One region of the Allobosea sp. 05L423 genome, then DNA from elsewhere that is predicted to be linked to it. Evidence: predicted binding sites of a transcription regulator. Region 1 holds the regulator's gene; each other region holds the start of a gene.
What was found. Region 1 encodes PhoB, which activates phosphate uptake and scavenging genes when phosphate is short. Its sites were predicted from a motif close to TGTCATNNANCTGTCAT; they were not measured.
Positions count from the first base shown of each region.

Region 2: a site for PhoB is predicted at 5,433-5,449, ahead of AC1DNE_RS20200 (alkaline phosphatase). Genes of this name have one in related genera too.
Region 3: a site for PhoB is predicted at 3,135-3,151, ahead of AC1DNE_RS12575 (RNA degradosome polyphosphate kinase). Genes of this name have one in related genera too.
Region 4: a site for PhoB is predicted at 2,564-2,580, ahead of phnD (phosphate/phosphite/phosphonate ABC transporter substrate-binding protein). Genes of this name have one in related genera too.

Region 1 covers NZ_JBFTOA010000011.1:164,661-172,438, reverse strand. The annotation lists gene pstS (phosphate ABC transporter substrate-binding protein PstS) at 1-465, shown strand, start outside; gene pstC (phosphate ABC transporter permease subunit PstC) at 691-1,665, shown strand; gene pstA (phosphate ABC transporter permease PstA) at 1,678-2,562, shown strand; gene pstB (phosphate ABC transporter ATP-binding protein PstB) at 2,602-3,408, shown strand; gene phoU (phosphate signaling complex protein PhoU) at 3,492-4,211, shown strand; gene phoB (phosphate regulon transcriptional regulator PhoB) at 4,228-4,926, shown strand; gene AC1DNE_RS21460 (hypothetical protein) at 5,222-5,446, shown strand; gene AC1DNE_RS21455 (DUF3175 domain-containing protein) at 5,464-5,748, opposite strand; gene AC1DNE_RS21450 (SpoIIAA family protein) at 5,765-6,151, opposite strand; gene AC1DNE_RS21445 (LysR family transcriptional regulator) at 6,206-7,129, opposite strand; gene argH (argininosuccinate lyase) at 7,224-7,778, shown strand, end outside.
Region 2 covers NZ_JBFTOA010000010.1:58,577-66,354, forward strand. The annotation lists gene AC1DNE_RS20175 (DUF6282 family protein) at 1-785, opposite strand, end outside; gene AC1DNE_RS20180 (cupin domain-containing protein) at 797-1,717, opposite strand; gene AC1DNE_RS20185 (HpcH/HpaI aldolase family protein) at 1,729-2,529, opposite strand; gene AC1DNE_RS20190 (amino acid ABC transporter substrate-binding protein) at 2,715-3,725, shown strand; gene AC1DNE_RS20195 (Ldh family oxidoreductase) at 3,817-4,908, shown strand; gene AC1DNE_RS20200 (alkaline phosphatase) at 5,502-7,244, shown strand; gene AC1DNE_RS20205 (hypothetical protein) at 7,273-7,740, shown strand; gene AC1DNE_RS20210 (ABC transporter ATP-binding protein) at 7,718-7,778, shown strand, end outside.
Region 3 covers NZ_JBFTOA010000003.1:916,679-924,456, forward strand. The annotation lists gene purM (phosphoribosylformylglycinamidine cyclo-ligase) at 1-501, opposite strand, end outside; gene AC1DNE_RS12560 (CDP-alcohol phosphatidyltransferase family protein) at 645-1,175, shown strand; gene AC1DNE_RS12565 (AI-2E family transporter) at 1,268-2,377, shown strand; gene AC1DNE_RS12570 (HdaA/DnaA family protein) at 2,385-3,083, shown strand; gene AC1DNE_RS12575 (RNA degradosome polyphosphate kinase) at 3,211-5,406, shown strand; gene ppx (exopolyphosphatase) at 5,342-6,916, shown strand; gene metC (cystathionine beta-lyase) at 7,053-7,778, opposite strand, start outside.
Region 4 covers NZ_JBFTOA010000003.1:277,054-284,831, forward strand. The annotation lists gene AC1DNE_RS09425 (ABC transporter ATP-binding protein/permease) at 1-61, opposite strand, end outside; gene AC1DNE_RS09430 (branched-chain amino acid ABC transporter substrate-binding protein) at 292-1,404, opposite strand; gene phnD (phosphate/phosphite/phosphonate ABC transporter substrate-binding protein) at 1,584-2,498, opposite strand; gene groL (chaperonin GroEL) at 2,721-4,358, opposite strand; gene groES (co-chaperone GroES) at 4,407-4,694, opposite strand; gene AC1DNE_RS09450 (MarR family winged helix-turn-helix transcriptional regulator) at 4,923-5,390, shown strand; gene AC1DNE_RS09455 (PaaI family thioesterase) at 5,470-5,952, shown strand; gene AC1DNE_RS09460 (DMT family transporter) at 5,939-6,781, opposite strand; gene AC1DNE_RS09465 (lipopolysaccharide biosynthesis protein) at 7,068-7,778, shown strand, end outside.

The DNA.
Region 1 (7,778 bases):
CCGGTCGGCATCGGCGGCAAGGGCAACGAAGGCGTCTCCGCCTCGGTCAAGCAGGTCGCCAACTCGATCGGCTATGTCGAGTACGCCTATGCCAAGCAGAACAAGCTCGCCCACGCCCTGGTGAAGAACGCCGACGGCAACTTCCCGGCTCCTGAGGAGAAGGCCTTCCAGGCAGCCGCCGCCAATGCCAACTGGCAGGAGCAGCCGGGCTTCGGCATCTCGCTCAACAACCAGAAGGGCGCGGATGCCTGGCCGATCACCTCGGCGACCTTCATCCTGGTCCATGCCAAGCCGGAGAAGCCGGAAGAGGTGCAGGCCGCGCTGAAGTTCTTCGACTGGGCCTACAAGAGCGGCGACAAGCTGGCGAGCGAGCTCGATTACGTCGCCCTGCCGTCGACCGTGAAGGATCAGGTCCGCAACGCCTGGAAGGGCGTGACCGACACCGCCGGCAAGCCGATCTTCTGATCGCTGCCAGCGACAAGGTGAGGCGGGCCAGTCCCGCCTCACCGATACATGCAGCCCTCATCCTGAGGAGCCGCGGTATGCGGCGTCGCGAAGGATGATCCAGAGCGCACTGGAGCCTCCTTCGGGACGCTCCTGCGGAGCGCTCCTCAGGATGAGGGCTGAGGTTGATCGGAGTCGGGTGACCGGCTGCAGGCAACCTCTGCCACGACACCGGAGCCTCCGCGGATGACCGCAGCAACCGACATGACGAGCATCCCCGGCGCGAGGCCGGCCGCCCGCAAGACGCCGAAGGCGGGGTTCGACCTCTTCTTCCGCAATGCCAGCTTCGCGGCGGCGCTGCTCGTGCTGGTGCTGCTCGCCGGCATCATGATCTCGATGATCATCGGCGGCTGGCCGGCCTTCCGCGAGTTCGGCCTCGGTTTCATCACCTCCAGCGTCTGGGATACGCAGAACGAGCAGTACGGCGCCTGGCCGGCCATCGTCGGCACGCTTTCGACGGCGTTGATCGCGCTGGCGATCGGCGTGCCGCTTTCGCTCGGCATCGCAGTCTACCTGACCCAACTGGCGCCGGGCTGGTTCAAGAAACCGGTCGCCACCGCGATCGAGCTGCTCGCCGCCGTGCCCTCGATCATCTACGGCATGTGGGGCCTGTTCGTCTTCGTGCCGCTCTTTGCGGCCTATGTGCAGATCCCGCTCTCGAACATCGTCGAGGGCATGCCGGTCGTCGGCACCATCCTCTATTCACGCTCGCCCTCGGGCCTCGGCATCTTCACCGCCGGCCTGATCCTGGCCTTCATGATCGTGCCGTTCATCGCCTCGATCACCCGCGACATGCTGGAGCAGATCCCCTCCGTGCTCCGCGAAAGCGCCTACGGCATCGGGGCGACGACATGGGAGGTCGTGCGCCACGTGCTGGTGCCGCAGGCCGGCGTCTCGATCATCGGCGCGATCATGCTCGGCCTCGGCCGCGCGCTCGGCGAAACGATGGCGGTCACCTTCGTCGTCGGCAACGCCAACCGCCTGTCGGCCTCGATCCTCGATCCCGGCTCGACCATCGCCTCGCGCATCGCCAACGAATTCAACGAGGCGATGGGCCTGCAGCTCAACGCGCTGATCGCGCTGGGCTGCATCCTGTTCTTCGTCACCTTCGTCGTCCTCGTCATCGCGCGGCTGCTGGTCGCCCGCGTCAAGCGCTACTGAGGTCTTTCGTCCATGACCATGACGACCACGCCCCGCGAGCTGCCGCACACCCCCTGGGGGCGCGTGCGCCAGTCCCGCCGCACCGCCGACCGGCTGATGAAGATCATCGCGACCGGCTTCACCTTCTGCGCCATCTTCGTGCTGTTCTGGATCCTCGGCATGCTGCTGGTGAAGGGCATCGGCGGCCTCTCGCTCGCCACCTTCACCGCGGTCACTCCCGGCCCGGGCACGGAAGGCGGCGGCCTCGCCAACGCCATCGTCGGCTCCTTCGTGCTGACCTTCCTCGGCATTGCCATCGCAACCCCGATCGGGGTTCTCGCGGGCACCTGGCTCGCCGAATACGGCAGGGGTTCCAAGCTCGCGCACCTGATCCGCTTCATCAACGACATCCTGCTCTCGGCGCCGTCGATCCTGATCGGCCTGTTCGTCTACGTCATCCTGGTCGAGCCCTTCCGCGGCTACTCCGGCTGGGCCGGCGGCGTCGCGCTCGGCATCATCGCGATCCCGGTCATCGTGCGCACCACCGAGGACATGCTGAACCTCGTCCCCGGCCCGCTGCGCGAGGCGGGGGCCGCGCTGGGCGCGCCGCCTTCGGTCGTCATCACCTCCGTGACCTGGCGTGCGGCGAAGGCCGGCATGATGACGGGCATCCTGCTGGCGCTCGCCCGCATCGCCGGCGAGACGGCGCCGCTGCTCTTCACGGCTCTGAACAACAATTTCTGGTTCTCGCCCTCGCTCGCCGGCGGCGTCTCGAACCTGCCCGTCACGATCTATCAGTTCGCCTCCGCTCCCTACGAGAACTGGCAGCAGCTCGCCTGGGCGGGATCGCTGATCATCACGGTCTCGATCCTGCTGCTTTCGCTCATTGCCCGCCGCGTCGTCGCTGGCGGCAAATAAGACTTGAATCCAACCCGGTCGCGCCCGACCTTGAGGACCATGTCGATGCTTTCGACCCTTGAACTCTCCCCGCAGACGCTCGATGCCGAGGCGCCCGTCCGGATCGCGGTGAAGAACCTCGATTTCTACTACGGCGAGCACCGGGCGCTGAAGAACATCAATCTCGATTTCCGCGACCGGCACGTCACCGCGCTGATCGGCCCTTCCGGCTGCGGCAAGTCGACCCTGCTGCGCATCTTCAACCGGATCTACTCGCTTTATCCCGAGCAGAAGGCCACCGGCGAGATCCTGCTCGACGGCCGCAACATCATCTCCAACGACGTCGACGTGAACGAGCTGCGCTCGCGCGTCGGCATGGTCTTCCAGAAGCCGACGCCCTTCCCGATGTCGATCTACGACAACGTCGCCTTCGGCATCCGCCTCTACGAGAAGCCGCCGAAGTCCGAGCTCGACGACCGTGTCGAGGGGGCGCTGCGCCGTGCCGCGCTGTGGGACGAGGTCAAGGACAAGCTGAAGAGCTCCGGCATGGGCCTCTCCGGCGGCCAGCAGCAGCGCCTGTGCATCGCCCGCACCATCGCGCAGAAGCCGGAAGTGATCCTGTTCGACGAGCCGACCTCCGCGCTCGACCCGATCTCCACCGGCAAGATCGAGGACCTGCTGGAGCAGCTGAAGAGCGACTTCACGATCGCGATCGTGACGCACAACATGCAGCAAGCTGCACGCATCTCGCAGTACACCGCCTTCATGTATCTGGGCGAGGTCATCGAGTTCGCGCCGACCAACACCATCTTCATGAACCCGGCCAAGAAGCAGACGCAGGACTACGTCACCGGCCGGTTCGGCTGAGCCGCGGCAGAGTTCTTTGTTTGTCGCATTTTCTTCGCGCGAACCGGTCCGATTTCGCTTGAAAATGCTTTGAGGATAACGCCATGACCGACCACATCGTCCGCTCCTACGACACCGATCTCGAAGGCATCCGCCGCAGTCTTGCCGAAATGGGCGGCATGGCCGAGCGCATGCTGGGCGACTCCACCGTGGCGCTGGTGCGCCGCGACACCGGCCTCGCCCAGAAGATCATCACCGCCGACCAGCGCCTCGACAACCTGCAGCGGGACGTCGAAGAGAAGGCGGTGCTGACCATCGCCCGGCGCCAGCCGCTCGCGAACGACCTGCGCGAACTGATCTCGGCGATCCGCATCGCGGCCGACATCGAGCGCGTCGGCGATCTCGCCAAGAACATCGCCAAGCGCGCCGTCGCCATCGCCGGCCAGTTCCAGCCGCCGCACCGCGCCGTGGTCGGGCTCGAGCACATCAGCCGCCTGGTGCAGGCGCAACTCAAGGACGTGCTCGACGCCTACGCCGCAGGCAACGAGCAGAAGGCGCTCGAGGTCTGGCGCCGCGACGACGAGATCGACGCGCTCTACACCTCGCTGTTCCGCGAACTCCTGACCTACATGATGGAGGATCCGCGCAACATCACCTTCTGCACGCATCTCCTGTTCTGCGCGAAGAACATCGAGCGCATCGGCGACCACACCACCAACATCGCCGAGACGATCCATTACCTCATCACCGGCGACTCGCTCGACGTGAACCGGCCGAAGCTCGACACGACCAATATCGAAGTCGAGGCGGTCACGGGCAGCTGAGGCGAGGCAAGGAATCATGGCCGCACGCATCCTGATCGTCGAGGACGAGGAGCCGCTGACCCTGCTGCTGCGCTACAATCTCGAAGCCGAGGGCTTCGAGGTGGACAGCGTGGCGCGCGGGGACGATGCGGAGCTTCATCTGCGCGACCACACCCCCGATCTCGTGCTGCTCGACTGGATGCTGCCGGGCCTCTCCGGGATCGAGCTCTGCCGCCGGCTGCGGTCGCGGCGCGACACCGAGCGCGTGCCGATCATCATGCTGACCGCGCGGGGCGAGGAAACCGAGCGCGTGCGCGGGCTCGCGACCGGCGCCGACGACTATGTGGTGAAGCCCTTTTCGTTGCCGGAATTGATCGCGCGCATCCAGGCGCTGCTCCGCCGCGCCAAGCCGGGCCATGTCGCGGGACTGCTTGCCGCCGGCGACCTCGAACTCGACCGCACCACACGGCGCGTCCGCCGCGCCGGCAGCGAGTTGCATCTCGGCCCGACCGAGTTCAGGCTGCTGGAGTTCCTGATGCAGGCGCCCGGCCGCGTCTATTCGCGCGCCCAGCTGCTCGACGCCGTCTGGGGCCGCGACGTCTATATCGACGAGCGCACCGTCGACGTCCATGTCGGCCGGCTGCGCAAGGCGATCACGCCCGCCAATACCAAGGACCCGCTGCGTACCGTGCGCGGCGCCGGCTACGCCTTCGACGAGACTTTTGCGCGCAGCTGAGCGGCGCTCCAGCTCTCCTCCTCATCGCAGCTTACGGTGAGTCTCGCCTGCTCGCTCGCGTTGACCCTGAAAGTCAGCGCGAGCCAGAGGAGGTCGCCATGAGCAAGATGCCGCCAGTCCCGCCGGCCAGTCGAAGCGACAAGGGCCCGGGCGAGCGGGATCATGCCGGGCACGATATGCGCAGCGCTAGGAGGTGGCGAGCGAGCGCCGGCCGGGCCAGCATGACCAGCAGGGCAACACCCGCATCAACACGAGCCATCAGGGTCTGCAGCAGGATCGTTGAGGAGGCTGCCTCATGTCGGCCTCGACCAAGGCGCCGCAAAGCATCCGGCACGGCGGCCCGGGCTCGTCCCATGAGAATGCGAGGAAGTCGCCGGGCATCCGCAAGCCGCCTGCCGACGACGAAACCCGGCAGGTTCGCGTTTCGGGCGGTGGCGGCGAGCGCGACAGCCATCGCTTGCATGATCCGGCCCGCAAGGGTGGCGGCCCCGCGAGAAGCCCCCTACAGGACGATCCCTGAAGGGGCCGGCAGGAGCCTCAGCCCTCTCGGTAGAAGAGGCGGCGCAAGCTGTGCTTGGCCGCTTCCAGCGTCCTGCGCCGCTCGGCCGGCAGGTTCCGGCCGGCGCGGTTGATGTAGAAAGTCAGCATCGACATCGCCGAGCGATAGGGGCTCGACTTGCGGAGCCGGCTGTGTTCAGCCGACCGCTTCAGCGAACGTGCGATCCGTCGCGGATCGCCCTGCTTGAACACCGCCTTCTCAAGATCGAGCGCGTTGCTCCGGGTGGTGATATCGGCCGACCACCTGCGTTTGTGGGCAGTCATGGCGTCCTCCTGTCGGTCAGGCGTTTGGCCCGCCCTCGATGTCACCGGCCCAGGTCAGTGCGGTCTCGTACTCCTCCGGCTTGAAGGTGCGGACGGTCACGAAGGGGATCGCTGGGTTGAGCAGGTCGACGAAGGCGGCAAGCCAGCCCCTGTCGGTGATCACCGCCTCGCGCGGGAAGCGCTGCAGCTCCCAGAGCTTGCCGAGGCTGTAGCGCGCATCCTTCCAGGCGGCAGCCAGGGTCATATCGGTGAAATCGGTGAGGTCGGCGAGGATGCCGACCTTCTCGTGTCGCGCGAGCTTCGCCTCGATATCGGCCATGATCCCATCGAGATCGTCACTGGTCAGCGTCTGCGACAGGCGGTAGGCGCCGACATGGTCCGGGGCAGGCAGAATGGTGAACATGGCTCCTCCTTGCTCCAGACAACGCGGGGCAAGAGCGGAAGTTTCGCCCGATGATCAGGCCGCTGCGGGCGCACGGGTGGCGGCGTCGAACCGGGCCGCTTCGGCGCGCAGCCAGCCGACGAATTCATCGAGGCCGGGGCGTTGCGGCTGGCCAACCGGGAGGGTGAGCCAACAGCCCGTCGCACTGGTGAAGCCGAGGCCGAGCGGGTTGATAAGCGCGCCGGAAGCCAGCTCGTCGGCGACATAGCAGCGCGGCATCAGAGCGACGCCCAGCCCGGCGACGGCGGCGCTGGTGATCACGGAATAGTAGCCGTAACGCACGGTGTGCTCGGGCACCGCGCCGCGCAGGTCGTGGGCCTCGGTGAACTCGGCCCAGAAGGTCGGCATCTGGTAGTGCTGCAGCAGCGTCATCTTCTGGATATCGGCGGCACGACGAAAGCCGCCCATGCGCTCGACCAGGCTCGGCGCGGCGACGAGGGCAACGTCGCGGCCGAAGAGGTAATGCGCCTCCTTGCCGGGCCAGGGCGGGACGCCATGGGCAATGTCGAGATCGGGCTCCTCGGTCTCGCTCTCGCTGACATAGTTGGTGAACTGGACGTCGACGCCGGGATGCGCCGCAGCGAAGGCCGGAAAGCGCGACATCAGCCAGCGCTCGCCGACGATGGCGACCATGTGCAGGCGGATCGGCCGGGCAATGGCGCTGCGCTCGGCGAGGCGCCGGGCGCCCCGCTCCATCTGCTCCAGCGCGGCTTCGGCATAGGGCAGATAGATCGCGCCGGCCTCGGTGAGCTTGAGGCCGAGCGGGCTGCGGTCGAACAGCACGGCACCGAGATGGTGTTCCAGCGACAGGATCTGCTTGGAGACGGCACTCTGCGTCAGGTTGACGACCAGGGCGGCGCGGGCGGTCGAGCCCAGCCTTGCAACCGTGGTGAAAGCTCGCAAAGCGGTCGATGACGGAGGAGGCCGGCCGGCGGCCATGGGGTATTCCTTTTTGGACTATCGCTGCGGAGATCGTTTCGTTTGCCGGGCTTTCGGTCAAGAGGCCATTCTTCCCTAACGGGAGGACAAGCTCATGAACCAGACGACGCGCCTGTGGGGTGGACGCTTCCGCAAGCCGCCCGATCCGCGGCTGATGAAGCTGTCGAGCGCGGCCGGTGAGCACGCGAGGCTGGTGCCGCAGGATGTTGCGGGCGGCAAGGCGCATGCGGCCGAACTCGGACGCGCCGGGCTGCTGACGGCGCAGGAGCTCCAGACCATCCTGACCGCGCTCGACGCGATCGCGCGGGACACGGTCGAGGGGCGGATCACGCCCGGCCCGCAGGACGAGGATGTCCATACCTTCATCGAGCGCATCCTGACCGAGCGGATCGGCTCGACGGGCGCCAAGCTCCGGGCAGGGCGCTCGCGCAACGACCAGGCCGCGAACAATCTCAAGCTCTATCTGCGCGCGAAGTCGCGCTCGCTCGCGGCGATGCTGGCGGAACTCCTGACCGCGATCGCCGATCAGGCCGAGCTGCATGCGGCCTCGGTCAGCCCCGGCTTCACCCATCTCCAGAGCGCCCAGCCGGTCACCTTCGGCCATTGGCTGATGGCGCATGGCCAGGTGCTGATGCGCGACGCCTCGCGC
Region 2 (7,778 bases), on a different contig from region 1:
TCGGAGCAGAGAACCGTCTTCTCGACGCCGGCGACCTCGATCACGCGGCGCAGCTCCGGCGGCTCGAACTTCTTCGACTTGCCCTCGACGAACATGCAGATCGAATGCTCCATCACCGCGCCGAGCGAAACGAGATGGCGGATTTCCGCGTCGCTGCAATTGTTGACCATGTAGGTCGGGTGATTGACCAGGAGCTTTTTCACGCCGCGGGCCTTGGCCTCCTCGAACACCGCGAAGAGCTCGGCAGTCGAAAGGTGCCCGCCGGCGAGAATGATGTCGCCGGCCGCGATCAGGTCGAGGATCTGCTTGACCTCGTCCAGAAGCTTGCCGTCGGAGCCGAAGGCCGTGAGCGGGACGGGATCGAGCATCTTCTGCGCGGTCTTGGGAAAGGTCTTCACCGCCCCCGAAGCCAGCACGTCGATATGGTTCTTGGCCGAGAGCGTCGGCATCCAGACGATCTTGCCGCCGAGCTTGATGGCATGGTCGACCGCATGCGGGTTGAAGCCGCCCGACGCATTGTTGAGGGCGATGCCGGAAAACAGCCTGACGCCGGTATCCGGCACGAGCTTCTCAAGCAGGATCGCATGGGCCGTGCCGAGGTAGAAATGGTCCTTGTAGACGACGGCGCGAAACCCGGCTTCGGCGGCGTCCAGCATGGCCTCGTGATGGTCGAGGATGCGCGGCATGGCGGCCGGGCCACTATGGCAGTGAAGGTCGACGGCGCCGACCAGGAGATCGGCGATCTGGCGGCTGCGCGCGTCGGCATTCGCAGGAGAGGAGTTCATGTCCGTGGCCCTCACGCGGTTTCGCCGGGCATCGGATAATCCGCGGCGTTGATGACCCAGCCGGGCTTCTGCGAGAAATCCAGGCGGGGTGGGGAGAAGATGTCGATCATCTGGTTCAGCCCGGGCAGCACCGAGCGCGAGGTGTGGATCGACGGCGGCGGGATCACGGTGAGCGAGGGCGCCGCCATCAGCTCGTGCTCGTCCTCGCGCCAGATCCGCATGTCGGGCGTCCAGGGCCAGCGGATGTCGTGGATGTAACCGCCGTCGATGACGAGCGAGCCCTGCTCGAAATCATCGTGGTGATGCGGCGAGAGCGCCGTGATGTCGCGCAGGCCGCTCCGCGGGTCGAGGATGTTCACCATCAGCGTCGTGCAGCGGAAGATGCGGCCGAAACGCCCCTCACCGCCCCCTGCATCCAGGCTGTAGGCGCGGATCTTCCAGCCACCTGATGGTTCCGGCCAGGGCGTCAGCAATGCGACGTTGGCGTGGGGCTGCGCGTAGGAGGCCGCGTTGGAGCAGGCTGCCGCGAGATCGGGCGCGGCGCTGGAGAAGATGCGGATGAGGCGGCCTGTGCCCGTCGTCGTGATGCGCGATGCGCCCGGCGGGATGAAGGCGATCGAGCCGCCCGCTACCTCGACCGTCTCGCCTCCGGCCGAGACCGTCGCACTGAGCGTCTTCTCGGGCAGGATCAGGCAGTATTCGTCGGGCTGCGATGCCCGTTCCAGTACGGCTCCGGTTTCGGCGTCTGAATAGGCGACGATGAAGTTCTGGCCGCGCGCGAGCCAGGTCCTGAACCCATCGCCGGCCTGCTGCGGTGCCTCCGCATAGAAGCGGGCGTAGTCGGCGCCGGCATAGGCCTTGACCGGAGCAGCCTTGGCCGCGGGCTGCGCCGCCAATTGCGAACGGGGATCGCTGGAAGGGTAGTTAGACACGAATGGTTCTCCTATCGCGCGCCGGATGCCTCGACGCGGCTCCGGGCTGCCTGCATTTGCGAGAGCGCGTCGCTCGCGGCCTTGCGCAGGAAGCCCTGGTCCGAGGAGAGGATGAAGGCGCTGGCGCCACGGTCGGCGAAGGCGGCCGATTCCTCGCCATTGTCGGTCATCACGCAGACCGGTTTGCCGGCGGCCTTCGCCGCCCGGAAGATCGCGTCCACCGCGTCGCGGACGATCGGAGCGTCGCGGCTGGGCGCGCCGAAGGCGACGGTGAGATCGCCGCGCCCGATGAAGACGGCGTCGAGCCCCTCGACGGCGAGGATCGCGTCGATCCGCTCCAGCGCCGACGGGTCCTCGATCATGGCGATGGTAGCGACGGCCGCGTCGGACGCATCGACGAGGTCCCACATCTTCGACCCGCCATAGCGGCCGGCGCGGGTGACACCGGAGAAACCGCGCCGGCCGCCGCGATAGCGGCAGGCGGCAACGAGCGCCTCGGCATCGGCCACATCAGCGATATGAGGGGCGAGGACGCCGACGGCGCCGCAGTCGAGCACCGACAGGATGGCGTCCGCCGCCAGCGTGGGAACGCGGACGACCCCGGCGATACGGGCGGCACGGGCGGCCAGCAAGGCGATATCCGTGGCGTTGCGGTCGAAGGGCGCGTGTTCCTGGTCGATGACGATGAAGTCGTAGCCGCAGAAGCCGAGAATCTCGGTCGCATGGGCGGTCGGCGTCTTGATGAAGCTCCCCGCCAGGAAGGCGCCGCCGAGAAGGCGCTGGCGGAAGCTGTTCGGTGTGGGAGCCTGCATGATGCGACCTGCCGGTTTTCGATGGCCACGATGATGGGCATCGCCGCAGCCGCACGCGGCCGGAATTGGTCTCGTTTCACTTGACGAAATGCACCAATGCGCAACTGCCCCTGGGTCAGAAAGGCGGCAGGATCGGGCCGGGTTCAATGAAGCGGCGGATCCCACCGTCTGAAAGGCCATCCCAAATGAAGAAGCGCCTCCTGCTGATCGCCGGCCTCCTGGCCGCCTCCGCCCTGCCTGCCGCTGCCGGTTCGCTCGAAAACGTCAGGAACCGCGGCGAACTGGTCTGCGGCGTCAGCCCGGGGGTGGCCGGCTTCTCCGTCCCCGACGAGAAGGGGCGCTGGGGCGGCTTCGATGTCGATATCTGCCGCGCGGTCGCGGCCGCTGTCCTCGGCGACGCCGGGAAGGTGCGCTACACCCCGCTCAGCCCGAAGGACCGCTTTGTCGCGCTGCAGACCGGCGAGATCGACATGCTGTCCCGCCAGGCCACCTGGACCCTGTCGCGCGATACCCAGATGGGCCTGCGCTATGTCGGCGTCGCCTATTACGACGGGCAGGGCTTCATGGTCCGCAAATCGCAGAACATCGCCTCGGCCAAGGACCTGAACGGCGCCTCGGTCTGCGTGCCGACGGGCACCACGACGGAGCTCAACATCGCCGATTATTTCCGGGCGAACGGCATGAAATACGAGGGCGTCGCCTTCGAGGCCGGCGACCAGGTCGCCAAGGCCTTCGAATCCGGCCGTTGCGACGTGTTCAGCAACGACGTCTCCGCGCTCTCCGCCTACCGGCTCAAGCTGGTCAACCCGGCCGAATACGTCATCCTGCCGGAGCTGATCTCGAAGGAGCCGCTCGGTCCGGTCGTGCGCCAGGGCGACGAGACCTGGACCAGCATCGTCCGCTGGTCGCTTTACGCCATGATCAATGCCGAGGAACTCGGCGTCACCGCCGCCAATGCAGACGAGCAGAAGCGCACCGGCTCTCCCGAGGTGCAGCGCCTGCTCGGCGGCAACGGCAATTTCGGTGAATCGATGGGGCTGAAGCCCGATTGGGCCCTGCAGATCGTCAAGCAGGTCGGCAATTACGGCGAGGTCTACGAGCGCAATGTCGGCGCCGGCTCGAAGCTCGGCATCGGGCGCGGCCTCAACAAGCTCTGGACCGCCGGCGGCCTGCAATACGCTCCCCCGGCGCGCTAAGCGAGATCGTCCCGACCCGGCTCCGCCGGGGTTTGAAAAGTGCCTCGTACGCCCGGTCATCGCGCCGGGCGTGCTGCATCGAGGGGAGCCGATGTCGGTTTCGGATGTCTACCCTGCGGAAATCCTGAAGGGCTTCGCCGTCGCGCTGCTCGAAGCGGCCGGGGCGCCGCCCGACAATGCGGCCGTGGTGGCCGAAGCTCTCGTCGACGCGGATATCGAGGGACTGGCCTCGCACGGCTTGCTGCATCTGCCGATGTATCTGGACCGGATCGCAGGAGGCTCCGTCGATCCGCGCGCGAGGGGCGAGATCGTCGCGGATCTGGGCTCGCGCCTGACGATCGATGCCGGGAACGGGCTGGGGCAGGTCACGGCCGAGCGGGCCTGCGAGATCGCGACGGCCCGAGCCGCCGCGCATGGCGTTGCGGTGGTGGCCGTCCGCAACGCCTTCCATTTCGGCGCCGCCGGCCGCTTCGCGCGGAAGATCGCGCTGACCGGACAGATCGGCATCGTCATGGCCAATACGCGGCCGATGCTGCCCGCGCCCGGCGGTGTCGAAGCCGTCGTCGGCAACAACCCGCTGGCGATCGCGGTCCCGACCGGCGGCGAGCCCATCGCGCTGGATTTCGCGATGAGCGCCGGCGCGATGGGCAAGATCAGGCTGGCCGCAAGCAAGGGCGAGCCGATTCCGGAAGGCTGGGCGCAAACGGCGCAAGGCGAGCCGACACGGGACGCATTCGAGGCGCTGCGGGGTACGCTCCTGCCTGCCGCGGGGGCCAAGGGCTTTGGGCTCGCCGTCATGATCGATCTTCTGGCTGGCGGCTTGTCGGCCGGCGCTATCGGCGAGGCCGTGCAGCCGCTCTACGGCGATGCCGCCCGCCCCTATGCAAGCGCGAACCTGTTCATGGCGATCCAGATCGAAGGAATGCGGCCGATTGCGGAATTCGAGGCGGCGGCTTCCGGATTTTCCGATCGGATCCGGAGCTCGCGGACAGCTCCCGGGGGAAGCCCCGTACGGCTTCCGGGCGATCGCGCGGCGCAAGCGCGGAGCCGTTTCGACGGTTTCTGCGCTCTGGGAGCGGAAACGCTCGAGGCACTCAAAAGCCGCGCTCGCCGCCTCGGCGTCACGATCCCCGTCGCGCTCGCGGACGAAGGCAAAGGCCGATCAAATCACGACCCGCACTGATCGCGATCGTGCGCTCCCGGCGCAAAGGCTCCCGCCCGGCCATTCAAGGAAAGAAAAAGAAAAGCGAACGGCTGGCGCGCCATTCCGCTTCAAGCTTCGGCCTTCGGGCCTCTGACCGCCATGAGCATCGCGTAGCCGAGCAGGCTGAACGCAACAATGCCGAGGAGGTTGAGAGCAATGTCGATCATCTTGGCGGCCTGGCGCAACGTAAGGTAAATGATTCCTTACCTGCATCCGCTCGACCGCGCCAGACCCGGCTGCCCGATACTTAGGTCACGCTCTCCGTCGCCAGCTTGAATGCGTAAGCCAGCGCGGCGAAGCTGATTAGGCCCAACATGCTGAAGATATCCATGCCTTCTCCTCGGTGAACAACCGGCAGCATGACTCGCTTCCCCTAAGACCGGGGCCGCTTTTTCCTTAAAATTGTCTGCAACGCCAATGGAACACAGGCCCCGCCCTGGCGCTGCCGGGCCTTGAGGCCGGGCGATCGACGGCTCCTCAAATCGCACCGGCCAGTTCGCCAGTTTGATTAAACTGTCACATTCCGGACTTAGGCGGGGGGCCGCAGGCACGAGCCTTGGCGGAGAACCACAATGCGCGCATATCACTGGCTGGCGGCGGTCATCGCCGCGGGCGTAGCGGGAGGGTCCGCCGCTGCGCAGACCATCTATCCGATCGACCGTGCCGAGATCCTCGAGGGCTCGCGGTTCGACTTCAAGGTCGAATTCCCGAACGCGCCGACCTCCGCCGACGTGAACGTCACCGTCAACGGCAAGCCTGCCGCCGAAATCTTCGGCCGTCCGACCAACTTCATCCAGAGCGAGGAAGGCCAGAAGCACTCGGCGCTGTGGCTGCGCGGCGCTTCGCTGCCGGCGGGCCGCTATGTGGTGGAAGCCACGCAGGGCGGCAACAAGGCGACCGTGAACTGGGATGTCTTCGCCACCGCCCAGCCGCGCCGCGCCAGGAACGTCATCCTGTTCATCGGCGACGGCATGTCGGTCGCCAACCGTACCGCCGCCCGCATCCTCTCCAAGGGCTGGAAGGAAGGCAAATACGATGGCGAGCTCGCCATGGACGACATGTCCAACATGGCGCTGATCTCGACCTCCGGCACCGACTCGATCGTCACCGACAGCGCCAATGCCGCCCATGCCTACACCACCGGCCACAAATCCTGCGTCAACGCGCTCGGCGTCTACTGCGCCAAGAACGCCCTGACCCTCGACCATCCGAAGGTCGAGACCATTGCCGAGCTCGCCAAGCGCCGCACCGGCATGGCCGTCGGCGTCGTCACCAATTCCGAGATCGAGGACGCGACCCCGGCCTCCATGGTCGCCCACACCCGCCGCCGCTCGGACTTCAACGACATCGTCAAGATGTTCTTCGATGTGAAGCCCGACGTAATCATGGGCGGCGGTTCGCCGAACTTCCTGTCGAAGGCGACGCCGGGCTCCAAGCGCACCGACGAGCAGGACTTCATCGCGAAGTTCAAGGACGCCGGCTACACCCTCGCCACCACCAAGACCGAGATGAACGCGGCCGTCGCCGCGGGCCGGAAGAAGCTGCTCGGCCTCTACAACACCGGCAATATCGACGGCGCCTTCGACCTGCGCCTCACCAAGAAGGGCACGGTCTCGAAATTCCCGGACCAGCCGGATGTCGTCGAGCAGACCAAGGCCGCCATCGACATGCTGAAGGGCAATCCCGACGGCTTCCTGCTGATGGTCGAATCCGCCCGTATCGACAAGTACAGCCACTCCCTCGACTGGGAGCGCTCGGTCTTCGACACGATCATGCTCGACAACGCGGTCAAGGTCGCCAAAGACTTCGCCGGGGACCGCAACGACACGCTGATCATCGTCGTACCCGACCACGCCCATCCGATCTCGATCATCGGCACCTATGACGACGAGCGCCCCGGCCAGCAGCTGCGCGACAAGCTCGGCGTCTACGCCGACTCCGTGCCGCCGAACTACGGCCCGCTCGATGCCGAAGGCTATCCCACCAATGTCGACACCTCGCGCCGGCTCGCTGTGGTCTACGGCTCCTATCCCGACACCTGCGACACCGGCCGCCCCACCATGGATGGCGAGCGCGTTCCGGCCGTGAAGGGCCCCGACGGCAAGGCCAATATCGCCAACGAGAAGGACTGCACGGGCCCGCTCGCCACGCGCAAGGTCGGCAATCTCCCCCTCGACGCCAATAGCGGCGTCCACTCGGCCGACGACGTCATCCTGACGGCGATGGGTCCCGGCGCGGAGCGCTTCCGCGGCCACAAGCCCAACACCTTCGTGTTCCGCGTCATGTCCGAAGCGCTGGCGCTCGGCGGCAAGTGAACCGATGATCGGGGCTACGGAGGCATCCATGCGCCAGCGAAACCCCATTGCGACCATCACCCGCCGCGGGGCCGTGCTCGGCCTCGCGGCGGCGAGCCTTGGCGGGCAGGCCCGCGCCGCCGCCGAGATCGAGTCGATCTCCTTCGACGGGCTCTACAAGTCTTTCGGGGTTCTGGGCTTCCAGTTCTCCGACCGGGTCACGGCCCTGCGCGGCAAGGGCGTGCGCATGGTCGGCTACATGGCGCCGCCGCTGAAGCCGGAAAGCCATTTCTTCGTGCTGACGCGCGAGCCGCTCGCCATCTGCCCTTTCTGCCAGTCCGATGCCGACTGGCCGGTCGATATCGTCGTCGTGTTCATGAAGAACGAGACGGCGATGGTCAGCGCCGGCCGCAAGGTCGTGGTGAGCGGGCGGCTGGAGATCGGCTCGGCGACCGATGCGGAGACCGGCTTCGTCAGCCAGATCAGGATTGCCGATGCCGGCTTCTCCCTCGCCTGAGGAGGGCGCGCAGCGGCTCGTTCTCGCGGATATCGCAC
Region 3 (7,778 bases), on a different contig from region 1:
GGCCGCGCCGACCGCGAAGCCGGCGAGGTCGTAATCCTTCTCGGCGTACATCCCGGGCATCTCGGCGGTCTCGCCGCCGATCAGCGCGCAGCCGGCCTGGCGGCAGCCATCGGCGATGCCGCGCACGATCTCGACGCCGACCTTCGGGTCGAGCTTGCCGGTGGCATAATAGTCGAGGAAGAGCAGGGGCTCGGCGCCCTGGACGATGAGGTCGTTGACGCACATCGCGACGAGGTCGATGCCGATCGTCGAGTGCAGTCCGCTCTCGATCGCGATCTTCACCTTGGTGCCGACGCCGTCATTGGCGGCGACCAGGATCGGGTCGCTGAAGCCGGCAGCCTTGAGATCGAACAACCCGCCGAACCCGCCGATCTCAGCGTCGGCGCCCGGCCGGCGCGTGGCGCGCACCAGCGGCTTGATCTCGTCGACCATGGCGTTGCCGGCGTCGATGTCGACACCCGCCTGCGCATAGGTCAGTCCGTTTGCGCCGGGCTTGCTCATTGGATTTTGCCTTCCTTTGTGCTCGCGCGAGCGATAGGCAAGCGCGCCGCGCCTTGCAAGGCGTATCGGCGTTTTCGCTCTTGCCGATCCACTGTCGGCGATCTTAGCGTCTTCTTCTGTCGAGATGCGCTCGGGCGTTTTGGATGACGATCCCCAATCTGATCACCGTCGGCCGGTTGTTCCTGGTGCCGCTGGTGATCGTCATGATCGTCAATGCGCGCTGGGATATCGCCTTCATTCTTTTTGTGGTGGCCGGGCTCTCGGATGCGATCGACGGCTTCCTCGCCAAGCGCTGCGGCATGGCGAGCGAGCTTGGCGCCTATCTCGATCCGATCGCCGACAAGGCGCTGATCGTCTCGATCTACGTCACGCTCGCGGTCGTCGGTGTGGTGCCCGCCTGGCTCGTCATCCTGGTCGTGGCGCGCGACCTCATGATCGTGGCGGCCGTGATCCTGTCCTGGCTGATGGGGCGGCCGGTGACGATCGCGCCTTTCGTCGTCAGCAAGCTCAACACCGCAGCGCAGATTGCTTTTGCAGCGTTGGCGCTGGGCTCGCGCGCCTTCGGCATCGATCTCGGGTGGGCTGCCGCGGCGGCGGAGTTCGTCGTCGCTCTGTTGACGCTCGCCTCGATGACGGCCTATCTCGCCTTCTGGCTGCGCCACATGGCGGGCTGACGAAGTTTTACATGCGGCCGGCGCTTGGAACTGCGGCTTTCCGTGCACATTTGTCCCATTCCGCTGGTCGGATAGGCGAAAGAGGCTGATCGATGACGTTGCAGCGCCAGATCGGCTTTTGGCTGGGCTCCCTCCTGGTCTTCGTTCTCCTGCTCGTGCTCTTGCGCGACATCCTGCTGCCGTTCATCGCGGCGCTCGCGCTCGCTTATCTCCTCGATCCGCTGGCCGACAGGCTGGAGCGGATGGGCATGAACCGGCTGACGGCGACCATCGTCATCCTCATCATCTTCCTGATTATTTTTGTGCTGGGGCTGGTGCTGCTGGCGCCGTTGCTGGGGCGGCAGCTCGCCGGGCTGGTCGACAGGCTGCCTTCCGACGCCGCGAAGCTGCAGGCACTCGCGATGGAGAAAGGATTCCCCTGGCTGGAGCGTTTCGGCGGCGGCAACCTGCAGCAGGAGGCGCAGAACTCGCTGGGGAACCTCGTCGGTCAGGCGACGCAATGGGTCGGCGGCCTGCTGAAGTCGCTCTGGAGTGGCGGCACCGCCATCGTCGGCGTGTTCTCGCTGCTCGTGCTGACGCCGGTCATCGCCTTTTATCTCCTGGTCGACTGGGATCGGATGGTCGCGGCCGTCGACAGCTGGCTGCCGCTCGATCACCGCGACACCATCCGCGGTCTCCTGCACGAGATGGACATGGCCATCGCGGGCTTCCTGCGCGGCCAGGCTCTCGTCTGCCTGCTGCTCGGCACCTTCTACGCGATCGGATTGAGCATCATCGGCGTCAATTTCGGCGCGCTGATCGGCATCATCAGCGGCTTCCTGTCCTTCATCCCCTATGTCGGCTCGCTGACCGGGCTCGTGCTCTCGGTCGGCGTGGCGATCGTGCAGTTCTGGCCTGACTGGACCTGGCCGCTGGCGACGCTCGGCGTCTTCCTCGCCGGCCAGTTCCTCGAAGGAAACATCTTCCAGCCCAAGTTCGTCGGCGATTCGATCGGCGTGCATCCGGTCTGGCTGATGTTCGCGCTGCTTGCATTCGGCTCGCTGTTCGGCTTCGTCGGCCTGCTGCTGGCGGTGCCGCTTGCGGCCGTTATCGGCGTGCTCTGCCGCTTCGCGCTGCGGCAATATCTCGCCAGCAATCTCTACCATGGCATCGGCGCCAGGCGTTCCGCCTCGGCGAAGGCGCGTGCCGACGCCGAGCTTTGAGCCGATCATGTCCGACGTGCCACCACGTCCGCGCCAGCTCGCCCTCGACCTGCCCGTCGACAGCCGCCACGGCGTCGAGGATTTTCTGGTCGGCCCCTCCAACGAGGCGGCCTACGGACTGATCGAACGCTGGCCGCAATGGCCTGACGCCTGGCTGCGGCTGACCGGGCCCGAAGGTGCCGGCAAGACTCATCTTGCCGCGATCTGGGCCCGCGCCGCCCATGCCTGGACGATTCAGGCCACGGAGCTGAGCGAGGCAAAGGTCCCGCACCTTGTCTCCGGCGGCGCCCTGGTGGTCGAGGATTGCGACGCCGGGCCGTTCGACGAGGCCGCGCTCTTTCATCTGATGAACGCGATGAAGGCACGCGGGGGGCATCTGCTGTTGACGGCGCGCACCGAACCCGACCGCTGGGGCCTGCGGGTGCCGGACCTGCTGTCGCGGCTGCGGCTCGCACCGGGCGCCACGATCGAGCCGCCCGATGACGGGCTGCTGCGGGCGCTCCTCGTCAAGCTCTTCATCGACCGCCAGCTCGTTGTCGACACGGCCGTCATCGAGGCGCTGGCGCTCAGGATGGAGCGCTCCTTCGCCGCCGCGCGGCAGGTGGTGGACCGTCTCGATCGCGTCGCGCTGGAGCGCGGTCGGCGCGTCACGCGCCCGCTTGTGCAGGAAGTGCTGTCGGAATTGTTTCCCGAGGAGCCCGCGTGAAAGAGCGCGTGCTTGCAGAGCGGCCATGCTGTCATACGAAATCATGTCGCCCGTCATCGAAACGTCACGCTAGAATGGCTTCAACGGCGCCATGAGCGGAAAGACGATCAGGACACGGGTGAAGCGCATGACTCTCGAGACCGTGACCGACGAGCTGGAGAAGCTCTCCGGCGAGGCTGATGCGGCGCCGCTGCGCCGGCAGACCGAGCGCTTCATGAACCGCGAGCTGTCCTGGCTGCAGTTCAATCGCCGCGTCATGGAGGAGGCCTCGAATCGCAGTCACCCGCTGCTGGAGCAGCTGCGCTTCCTGTCGATCTCGGCGAACAATCTCGACGAGTTCTTCATGGTCCGCGTCTCCGGCTTGCGCGAGCAGCTCAAGGCCGGCGTGGTCACGCCGAGCCAGGACGGTCTCACCCCGGCCGAGCAGCTCGCCGCGATAGGCGAGGCGGTTTCGGCCCTCACCGACGACCAGCAGGCGCGCTGGGCGGAGCTTCGCCACGATCTGCATGAGAATCGCATCCACCTGCTGCAGCCGGGCGACATCGGCTCGCAGGACCGGATCTGGCTGGAGGACTATTTCCTCAATTACGTCTTCCCGGTGCTGACGCCGCTGGCGATCGACCCGGCGCACCCCTTCCCGTTCATCCCCAATCTCGGCTTCACCATCGCGCTGGCGCTGGAGCGCAAGAACGACGGGCGCCAGCTCGACGCGCTGATCCGGGTGCCGACCAAGATCGACCGCTTCATCGAACTGCCCGATCTCGCCCGCGAGGGGCTGCATCGCTTCATCACGCTTGAGGACGCGGTTTCGCTCTTCATCAGCAAGCTTTTCCCCGGCTACGAGGTCAAGGGCACCGGCTCCTTCCGCGTCATCCGGGACTCCGATCTCGACATCGAAGAGGAGGCGGAGGACCTCGTCCGCGTCTTCGAGACCATGCTGAAGCAGCGCCGGCTCGGCGTCGTCATCCGGCTCGAGCTCTCGACCGGCATGCCCGCGCATCTGCGCCGGCTCATCGTGCGCGAGCTCAAGGTCGATGCCGACGAGATCGTCGAAGTCAACGGCATGATCGGCCTGAACGAGCTCTCGCAACTTGTGGGCGTCGACCGGTCGGACCTGAAGTTCAAGCCCTACAACGCCCGCTTCCCCGAGCGCATCCGCGAGCATGGCGGCGATTGCTTCGGCGCGATCCGCCAGAAGGACCTGCTCGTCCACCACCCCTATGAGAGCTTCGATGTCGTCGTGCAGTTCCTGCAGCAGGCGGCGCGCGATCCCAATGTCGTCGCGATCAAGCAGACGCTCTATCGCACCTCGGCGAATTCGCCGATCGTCAAGGCGCTGACGGAAGCTGCCGAGGCCGGCAAGTCGGTGACGGCGCTGGTCGAGCTGAAGGCGCGCTTCGACGAAGAGGCGAACATCCGCTGGGCGAAGGAGATGGAGCGCGCCGGCGTCCAGGTCGTCTACGGCTTCATCGAGCTCAAGACCCACGCCAAGCTGTCATTGGTGGTGCGGCGCGAGGCCGGCCAGCTCGTCAGCTACTGCCATATCGCGACCGGCAACTACCACCCGATCACGGCCCGCATCTACACCGACGTCTCTTTCTTCACCGCCGACCCGGTGATCGCGCAGGACGTCGCGCGCATCTTCAACTTCATCACCGGCTATGCCGAGCCGGCCGGGCTGGAGCGCATGGCCGTCTCGCCGACAAGCCTCAAGCAGCGCCTGCTCGATGATATCGCCGAGGAAGTCGCCCATGTGAAGGCCGGCCGCAAGGGCGCGATCTGGGGCAAGTGCAATTCGCTGGTCGATCCCGAGATCATCGACGCCCTCTATGACGCCAGCCAGGCCGGCGTCGAGATCGACTTCGTCGTGCGCGGCATCTGCTGCCTGCGGCCGGGCGTGCCCGGCCTCTCGGACAATATCCGGGTCAAATCGATCATCGGCCGCTTCCTCGAGCACACCCGCGTCTATGCCTTCGGGGCCGGCCACGGCATGCCTTCGCCCAAGGCCAAGGTCTACATCTCCTCGGCCGACCTGATGCCGCGCAACCTCGATCGCCGCGTCGAGGCCCTGACGCCGATCCTCAATCCGACCGTGCATCAGCAGTTGCTTGATCAGATCATGTTGGCCAACCTGCTCGACAATGAGCAGAGCTGGACGATATTGCCCGATGGCGGCTCGCGCCGCATTGTCCCTGCGCCGAACGAAGAGCCGTTCAACGCGCATAAGTACTTCATGACGAACCCGAGTCTGTCCGGACGTGGAAAATCGCTCTCGAATTCAAGTCCCCGCTCCCTCTCGCGCCGGGGAGGCCGTAAAGCCTGAGCTCCGGCACGCGCCGGGGCGGCTTGCGCTCGCCGACACCATCGCCATCGTCGACATCGGTTCGAACTCGGTCCGCCTCGTCGTCTACGAGATGCTGGCGCGGGCGCCGTCGCAGGTCTTCAACGAGAAGGAGATGGCCGGCCTCGGCCGGCAGGTCGCCACGACCGGCCGGTTGGCGCAGGACGCCATCGAGAAGGCGATCCTGGCGCTGATCCGCTTTCGCATCCTCTGCGAAGCCATGCATGTCGGCGAGCTCCGCGTCATCGCCACGGCCGCCGCACGCTATGCCGAGAACGGGCCGGACTTCATCGCCCGCGCCGAAGAGGCGATAGGCCAGCCGATCGAGCTGATTTCCGGCGGCCGCGAGGCAATTCTCTCGGGCCTCGGCGTGATCTCGGGTTTCGATTCTCCGGACGGTGTCGTGGGCGATCTCGGCGGCGGCAGCCTGGAGCTGATTTCTGTCAAGAACGGCGCTGTGGGGAAGGGCGCCAGCGTCCCGCTCGGGGGCCTCGCGTTGCTCGATCGCTCGAAGGGCTCGATCCGCGCGGCCGAGAAGATCGTGAAGGACGAGCTCGACAAGCTGCCGCAGCTCGCCGCGATGAAGGGGCGCGATTTCTTCGCCGTCGGCGGGACCTGGCGCGCGCTCGCGACGCTGCATCAGCGCCGCGCGAACTACCCGCTCAACGTGATGCATGCTTATGCGATCCCGCCGAAGGATGCCTCCGATTTTGTCAAGCTGGTCGAGCGGGCCGACGCCTCGGTGCTCGACGCCATCGATTCCGTCTCCTCGGCACGTCGGCCGCTGCTCGCCTATGGCGCGCTGGTGCTGGACGAGCTGATCAAGCGCGGCAAGCCGCGCAACATCGTCATCTCGGCGCAGGGCGTGCGCGAAGGGCTGCTGCATGAGCAGCTCTCGCCGCGGGAACAGACCGCAGACCCGCTGCTGCAGGCCGCGCGCGACTACAATCTCCTGCGTGCCCGCGATCCGCGTCACGCCGCTGACCTGATCGCCTGGGTCCACGGCATTCTCGAAACCGCCGGGTTGGTGCAGGACGAGCCTTCGGGGCGCTTGATCGAGACCGTCTGCCTTCTCTCCGACATCGGCTGGCGCGCCCATCCGGATTATCGCGGCGAGCAGAGCATGAACGTCATCGCCCATGCCTATTTCACAGGCATCGACCATGTCGGGCGGGCCTTCCTGGCGATGACGATCTTCCATCGCTATGCCGGTCTAAAGGCCAGCTCGCCGGCTGCCGAAGGCTTGAAGACCCTGCTTCAGCCGGCGCTCCTGGCGCGTGCGACGCTGATCGCCGCGATCTTCCGCGTCGCCTATCTTTTGTCTGCCGGCATGGCCGGCATCCTGCCGCGCATCCCGGCCACCTGCGTCGACAACCGCCTGGTCCTGCGCTTTCCTGGGGATCTCGCTTCCCTGGCGAGCGAGCGCGTGGAAGGCCGGCTCAAGCAACTCGCCAAGCTGCTCGGGCGCGACTTCGAGATCGGCCGGGTCTGAAGCAGCTTGTCCGGCGCGTCATGCTCGGGCTTGGCCCGAGCATCTCTTGCAGAAAAGGCCTCCCATCCTGCGGGGGATTCTCGGGTCTGCGCTTCGCTTCGCCCGAGAACGGCGGTGGAAGGGGCCTGGTCCTCGTTCAGCTCGCCGCGCGCAAGCGCGCGAAGCCGGCGTCGAGATCGGCCTTCAGGTCCTCGATATCTTCGAGGCCGATATGGAGGCGGATCGTCGGTCCCTTGAAATCGGGCTTGGTTGCCGTCCGGTAGTCCTTGCAGTCGAAGGGCAGGACGAGGCTCTCATAACCGCCCCAGGAGGCGCCGATGCCGAACAGGGTCAGGCCGTCGAGCATCGCGCCGACAGCCTTCATCGAGACGGGTTTCAGCTCGATGGTGAAGAGCGAGGAGGCGCCGGTGAAGTCGCGCTTCCAGATCTCGTGGCCGGGCGCGCCCGGAAGGGCGGGGTGGAGGACGCGGGCGACCTCGGGGCGTTCGCGCAGCCATTCGGCCATGGCGATGCCCGCTGGCATCTGCGCCTTGAGGCGCACGGCCATCGTCCGCATGCCACGCAGCGTCAGGAAGGCATCCTCCGGCGCCACGATCAGCCCGAGCTGATTCCAGGCTGCGCGCAGCTTCCTGAACTGCTCCGGCGTCCGCGCCGAGATGGTGCCGATCAGCACGTCGGAATGGGCTGCGTAGTATTTGGTGCCGGCCTGCACCGAGTAGTCGACACCGAATTTGTGGGCGTCGAAGAACAGCGGTGTCGCCCAGGTGTTGTCCAGCGCGACCGGGATGTCGTGTTCATGCGCGGCCGCGACGATGGCCGGGATATCCTGCATTTCGAAGGTCTGGGACCCCGGCGCCTCGGT
Region 4 (7,778 bases), on a different contig from region 1:
GTTGGCCGGCGACCAGCGTGACGGCCGCCAGCAGGGCGACGAAGATGCTCAACAGACGCATGGGCAGGGATCCTGGCGGGAAACGGTGGGCTCCACGATTCGGACCATGTCGCAGCGGATGGGGCCTTTCAATGGCGATGCGCCCGAATGAGCAAATTGTCATCTGGCGGACAGGCGCCTGCGAGGCCGGAATCCGCGCCGGAGCCGCAAAGCAAAACGCCCCGGAGCGAGCTCGGCTCGTCCGGGGCGGAAGGCAAGTCTAGCGGAGCCGTAGCCCGCTGGTCGCGAGCGTCACTCGGCGGCGACGATCTTGCCAGCGTCCCACTTGTACATCGAGAAGCTCGGCGAGCTCAGGTCGCCGGTCTTGCCGTAGGTCAGCGTGCCGATCGCGGTCTTGACCGGCATGCCGGACTGCAGCGCCTTGGCGGCGCCGGTCGCGTCGCCGGCCTTGCCGGCCTTCTCGATGGCGGCCTTGAGCACCTCGACCGCGGCATAGGCGTTGAGCGTGAAGGCCTCCGGAGGAATGCCCTTCTCCTTCAGCGCGGCGACGGCCTGGGCAGAATCCGGGTTCTTCAGCGCGTCGGTGGCGTTGGTGAAGAGGGTGCCGGTGGCATGATCGCCGCCGATCGCCGCGAACTCGGTGTTGGAGAGGCCCTCACCGCCGATGATCGTCGCCTTGACGCCGGCATCGGCGAGCTGGCGCGAGAGCAACCCGCCCTCGGGGTGGTAGCCGCCGAAATAGATCACATCGACGTTGGCGGCCTTGAGGCGCGTCACGACGGCCGAGAGGTCCTTGTCGCCGGGGTTGACCGTCAGCGCGACGACCTCCTTGAGCCCACCGGCATTGATGCCCTTCTGGAAGGCATCGGCGAGGCCCTTGCCGTAGGTACCCTTGTCGTGGACGATCGCGATCTTCTTGTCCTTCAGGTTCTTCAGGACATAAGCGGCGGCGATGTCCGCCTGCTGGTCGTCGCGGCCGCAGGTGCGGAAGACGTTGCTCAAGCCGCGCGTCGTCAACGCCGGCGAGGTTGCGGTCGGCGTCACCATCAGCACGCCGCTCTCGGAGAGCACGTCGGAAACCGCCATGGCGACGCCCGAGGTCACCGGGCCGACCACGAACTTGACCTTCTCGCCGACGAGGAGGTTGGCGGACGAGACGCCCTGCTTCGGATCGCCGGCATCGTCGGCGAGCTTCAGCACGAGCTTCTCGCCGAGCACGCCGCCATTCTTGTTGATGACGTCGACGGCGGTCTGGGCGCCGTTCTTGACCTGGTCGCCATAGGCAGCGACGGGGCCGGTCAGCGGCGCGACGAGGCCGATGGTGATGTCGGCCTGAGCGGCCTGTGCCGACAGGAACAGCGTGGCGGCCAACGCAGCGCCCGAGAGGAAATAGGATTTTTTCATCTGCATCTCCCTACGACATGCAATTTATGCGCGCGACCCTGCCGAGGATCGCCTGTCGCCTGTATAGGCCAGGGCCGGTCCGAGGGACACTGCCTGCATTTTCATCAGCGATCGCGACAAACGCATGGCAATGCGACGGCCGGCCTCGCCGGGAGCAGGGTCGCTGGTTTGGAATTCGCTCAGCCGCTCTTCGCCTTGCGCTGAGCTTCCAGCTCCTCGGTGACGGCGATGACGTCAAGATAATCCTCATGACGCGCCAGCGCATAGCGCGAGACATGGCCATCGGTGAAGGTTTTCCAGACGTCCGGAGCGGCCTCCCTCATCGCGTTCATGGCTGCGACGAAATCGTCCTTCAGCCCCTGGGGCAGGTTGGCGCGGGTCGAGAACGGGCTGGTGGGGATCAGGGGCGATGTCCAGAGCACGCGGGTCGAACCGGCCGGGATCATGCCGCGCTGGGCGAGGCGCTGGGCGACGCCGGACTCGGTATTGACCTGATAGGTCGCGACGACGTCGAACTGCCCGCGCACCAGCGCCAGCACGGAGTTGTCGTGCCCGCCGGAAAAGACGGTGCCGCTGAAATAGGCCTTCGGGTCGATGCCTTGCTTGCGCAGGAAATAAGCGGGGAAAGCGTATCCGGAGGTCGAGTTCGGATCGGCGAAGGCCAGAACCTTGCCCTTGAGATCGGCAAGGTTCTGATAGGCGCTGTCCGCCCGCACCAGCAGCACCGAATAGTAGCCTTCCTGGCCTTGGTTATCGACGTCGCGCAGCAGCGGCTGGAGCTTTTCGCCCAGCACACGGCGCCCGAGCGCGTAGACGGCCGGTCCGAAGCGGGCGAAGTCGACCTGGTCGGCACGCATCGCCTCGACGAGGCCGGCATAGTCCGAAACCCTGAAGAACCGGACGGGCACGCCGAGGCGCTGCGACAGGTAGTCGACCATCGGCTGGGTGCGGGCGATGGCACCGGTTTCGTTCTCGGCGGAAGAGACGCCGAAGCGCAACTCCTTGATGCTCTGTCGCCAGTCCGGCGCCCGCGCGAAAGCGGGGACGGCGCTCGTGGCGGCAAGGCCGGCGAGGACTGAGCGGCGTGTCGGCATGATGCTTCCCAGGATACGACGAATGCGTTGAGCGGTCCTGGATGCATGCGGGGGGCGACGGCTGGATGGCGGGGGGATGACAGTGCCGTGAAACGAAGAAAGGCCCGGCTTGCGCCGGGCCTTCCATGATTGCCTTGGGAGGCTGGATCAGAAGTCCATGCCGCCCCCGAAACCGGGCCTGCCCGGTTTCGGCATTCAGACGCTTTGGGCGTCCGGACTTCCTCAGAAGTCCATGCCGCCCATGCCGCCGCCGCCCATCGGGGGCATCGGCGAGTCCTTCTTCGGCAGCTCGGCGATCATCGCCTCGGTGGTGATCAGCAGGCCCGCGATCGAAGCCGCGTCCTGGATCGCCGTGCGCACGACCTTGGTCGGGTCGATGATTCCGGCCTTGACCAGATCGCCGTACTCGCCGGTCTGGGCGTTGTAGCCCCAGGCGTAGTCCTTCGACTCGAGCAGCTTGCCGATCACGACCGCGCCGTCATCGCCGGCGTTGTCGACAATCTGGCGGGCCGGAGCGGCGATCGCCTTGCGGACGATCTCGACACCGGTCTTCTGGTCGTCGTTCTGGGTCTTGATCGACTTGACCGAGTTCAGAGCGCGCAGCAGGGCGACGCCGCCGCCCGGCAGGATGCCTTCTTCCACCGCGGCGCGGGTGGCGTTCAGGGCATCGTCAACGCGGTCCTTCTTCTCCTTGACCTCGACCTCGGTCGCGCCGCCGACGCGGATCACCGCGACGCCGCCAGCGAGCTTGGCCAGGCGCTCCTGGAGCTTCTCGCGGTCGTAGTCCGAGGTGGTCTCCTCGATCTGGGCCTTGATCTGACCGACGCGGGCTTCGATGTCCTTCTTCTTGCCGGCGCCGTCGATGATCGTGGTGTTCTCCTTCTCGATGCGCACCTTCTTGGCGCGGCCGAGCATGTTGAGCGTCACGGTCTCGAGCTTGATGCCGAGGTCTTCCGAGATCATCTGGCCGGCGGTCAGGATCGAGATGTCCTCGAGCATGGCCTTGCGGCGGTCACCGAAGCCCGGAGCCTTGACGGCCGCGACCTTGAGGCCGCCACGGAGCTTGTTGACGACGAGCGTGGCGAGAGCCTCGCCCTCGACGTCCTCGGCGATGATGAGCAGCGGCTTGCCGGTCTGAACGACGGCCTCGAGGATCGGCAGCATCGCCTGCAGCGAGGAGAGCTTCTTCTCGAAGATCAGGACGTAGGGGTCGTCCAGCTCCGCGATCATCTTCTCGGAGTTGGTGATGAAGTAAGGCGATAGATAGCCACGGTCGAACTGCATGCCCTCGACGACGTCGAGCTCGGTCTCGGCGGTCTTGGCTTCCTCGACGGTGATGACGCCCTCGTTGCCGACCTTCTGCATGGCGGTCGAGATCATCTTGCCGACCGACTCGTCGCCGTTCGCCGAGATCGTGCCGACCTGCGCGACTTCCGCGTTCGAGGTGACCTTCTTCGAGTTCTTCTTGAGGTCGGCGACGATGGCCTCGACGGCCAGGTCGATGCCGCGCTTCAGGTCCATCGGGTTCATGCCGGCCGCAACCGACTTGGCGCCCTCGCGGACGATCGCCTGGGCCAGGACCGTGGCGGTCGTGGTGCCGTCGCCGGCATGGTCGTTCTGACGGGACGCGACTTCGCGAACCATCTGGGCGCCCATGTTCTCGAACTTGTCGGCGAGCTCGATCTCCTTGGCGACGGTGACGCCGTCCTTGGTGATGCGCGGAGCGCCGAACGACTTCTCGATCACGACGTTGCGGCCCTTCGGACCGAGCGTGACCTTCACGGCGTTGGCGAGGATGTCCACGCCGCGCAGCATCTTGTCGCGGGCGTCGGAGGAGAACTTGACGTCTTTGGCAGCCATGAGAGCTACTCCTTGAAATGGAAACGGAAGAGAGCGGTCAGGCGGCTATCAGCCGACGACGCCCATGATGTCGGATTCCTTCATGATCAGGAGATCCTGGCCATCGATCTTGACTTCGGTGCCCGACCACTTGCCGAACAGGACGCGGTCGCCCTTCTTGACATCGAGGGCAACGAGCTTGCCGGCTTCGTCACGCGCGCCGGGACCGACGGCGATGACCTCGCCCTCCTGGGGCTTTTCCTTGGCGGTCTCGGGAATGATGATGCCACCCTTGGTCTTCTCTTCGCCATCCAGGCGGCGGACCACGACGCGGTCATGCAAAGGACGGAACTTCATGGTTCTGTCTTCCTCTCGGTCTTATTCGGTTCGGGCGCCGCTGAATGGCTCCCGGGGGAGGCTGTTAGCAGTCAACGAAGGAGAGTGCTAACAGATGGCCGGGAGATAGGCTCGGGGTCCCGGAGAGTCAAGGAAGCCTGCGACAACAAAGTGAACGCCGCCGGGTGCGGCATCGCAGCCCTTAGCCTTTCGGCTGCCGCACGCGCTAGAACACGCTAAGATGGCTGAATGACGACACTCGCGCCCCCGCCCGCGCCCGATCCGCGCCTCGACGACATCGCGCGTTCCTGCGTGGCGCTACACGTCCGGATGACGGCCCGGGCCGTCACCCGTGCCTATGACGAGGCGATGCGGCCGAGCGGCCTCAAGATCACCCAGTTTGTCCTGCTTTCGGCGCTGAGCACCGGGCAATGGAAGTCGATCACCGAGCTGGCCGAGCGTTTCGCGCTGGAGCGAACTTCGCTGACCCGCAATCTCCAGCTTCTCGCTGCTGAGGGCATGGTCGAGCCGGTCGAGTGCCGGGGCCGAGCCGCGGTCTATGCGGTGACGCAGAAGGGCAGGGCTGCGATCGAGGCCGCCATTCCGTACTGGCGGGCGGCGCAGGACAGGATCGAAGGCGGCTTCGGCGAGGAGCGCTGGCGCGAGACCCGCGACGGGCTGAGGGCGCTGCGCCGCGCGGCGCGGGACGTTCTGTGAACGCGGTGTCCAATCAACTCCGGTTGACGAGCCAGCCGTCCTCTCTCTAACGTGCAGATACACGATTTGAGAGGGCGCCATGGATCGGACGTTTGGAGTGGTGTCCCGCGAGGTGCTGGTCGCGGGCGACGGCTTGAGCTTCCTGCGGGGCATCATCGACGGCGCTCACCCGGCTCCGCCTTTCGCCGGGACCATGGATTTCGATCTGGTGGAGGCGGATGAAGGGCGCGTCGTCTTCGTCGGGCGCCCGTCACCCCGCTTCTTCAATCCGCTCGGCACGATTCATGGCGGCTGGACCGCCACGATCCTCGACTCCGCCATGGCCTGCGCCGCCCATTCAACGCTCAAGCCGGGCGAGGGCTACACCACGCTCGAGATGAAGCTGAACTATGTCCGGCCGGTCATGCCGGACTCGGGCACGGTGCGCTGCGAAGGCAAGCTGATCCATCGCGGCGGCTCCGTCATCACGACGGAAGGCAATCTGCGCGACGAACGTGGCAAGCTGCTCGCGCACGGCACCGAAACCTGCCTGGTGTTTCCCGCCAAGCCTAGCGCCGGCTGACCGCCCCGGCGCCGGCCACGATCAGCAGCGCACCGAGATAGGTCGTATAGAGCGGCATCTCACCGAAGAGGAAGAAGCCGAGCAGGCTGGCCCAGATCAGAGCGGTGTACTCGATTGCCGCCAGCCGGGACGCGGCCGCCATGGCATAGGCCGAGGTGAGCGTGAGATGACCCGCGACGCCAAGCGCTCCCGCGAAGAGATAGATCGCCAGATCCGCCAGCGTCATCGGCACGAAGGCGAGGGCCGCCGGGACGGCTAGGCACAGCGCCGGCCCGACATTCTGGAAGGCGACGATGACGGTGGGATGCTCTCTGACCGCGATGCGTCGCAGCAGGATCAGGTTGAAGGCGTAGCTGACCGCTGAGAACAGCGCGGCGGCGACGCCGAGGCTGGCGCCGCTGACATGCCCCTGCAGCCGCGGCCAAACCATGACCAGCATGCCGGCAAGGCCGAAGGCGAGCGCCTGCAGCACGCGCCGGTCGATCGTCTCCTTCAGCAGCAGGCCGCCGAGAACCGCGACGAAGACCGGCGCCAGGAAGGACAATGTCAGCGCTTCGGCGAGCGGCAGCACGGAGACCGAATAGAAAAAGCTGCCTGCCGTCATCACGACGAGCGGGACGCGCGCGACATTGCCGATGATGCTGTCTCGCGTCGGGCGGGCCGGGCGGGCGAGCGCGAGAACGGCGAGCGCGCAGAGGCCGCCCATCAGGAAGCGCATGAACAGCGCCACGATGAAGGGGTGGTGCTGCATCTGGCCCTTGATCACCGCATCCATGGCGGTGAGCAGGGCGATGCCGAGCGCGGCGCGCAGAGCAATCGACCGATTCATGCTGTCAGGCCGCGTCCATGGCTGTCCGGGAGGGGCGCCCATGGAGAGCACGGGCCGGGACCTCGTCTAAGGCCGATCCCGGAGCGCGCCTAGGGGAGGGGCGCACAGGCCCCCAATGCTGTCATTGCAGGGGTCGATTGCCGAGACATTGCCATGCCGGCCGCTCCCGGCGTGGGACAATCGCATCGGCAGCGGCACGCCTTGCAGAGCCGGGCTTGCGACCTGGCTGCGAATCGCACGAGGTGCCGCAAAGGCGTCAGGCTCACGACGAGATGACCGAGAGGCGATGACCGTTCTTCTGCCCTTCATTGTCAATGCCGGGCTGAACTTCGTCCTCGGGCTGCTCATCGCCCTGTTCCTGGGGCCCGAGGCGTTCGGGCTCTTTGCCATCGGTGCCGCGATCGTCGTGTTGGTCAACACGGCGCTGCTCGACTGGCTGAAGCTCTCGGTCGTCCGCTTCTATTCGGCGCAAAGCCGGGAGCGCGATCCCGGCATCCGCGCGACGCTCAATCTGCTCTTCGCTGGTATTGGCCTTTCCCTTTGCGCGCTCCTGACGGCGGCGCTGCTCGCCGGCATCGATACGGGGCTGCCGATGACGCTGCTCGCGGTGGCCGTCGCCGGCGGCGTCGGCGCCGGCTGGTTCGACTATCACGGGGCGGTCGCCCGCTCGCGCTTCCTCGACGCCGCCTATGCCCGGCTCGTCCTCGTCAGGAGTGGCATTGCCCTCGCGTTGATGGTCGGGGCTGCATGGTGGCTGCGCGATCCGGCCATCGTCCTGCTCGGCGGGCTGGCCAGCACCGTCGTCTCGGTGCTCGCTGTGCGCGGCAGGCTGGCGGATGCGGGGTCGGGCCTTGCCGCCGCGCGCGCCGATCTTGCCCGCAGCTTCGCCCGCTATGCGCTGCCGCTGGTGGCCGGCAACGCCGTCTATTCACTGATCCCGCTGCTCAATCGCGCCATTCTGGCGGACCGCTTCGGCTTCGCGGAGGCCGGCTATTTC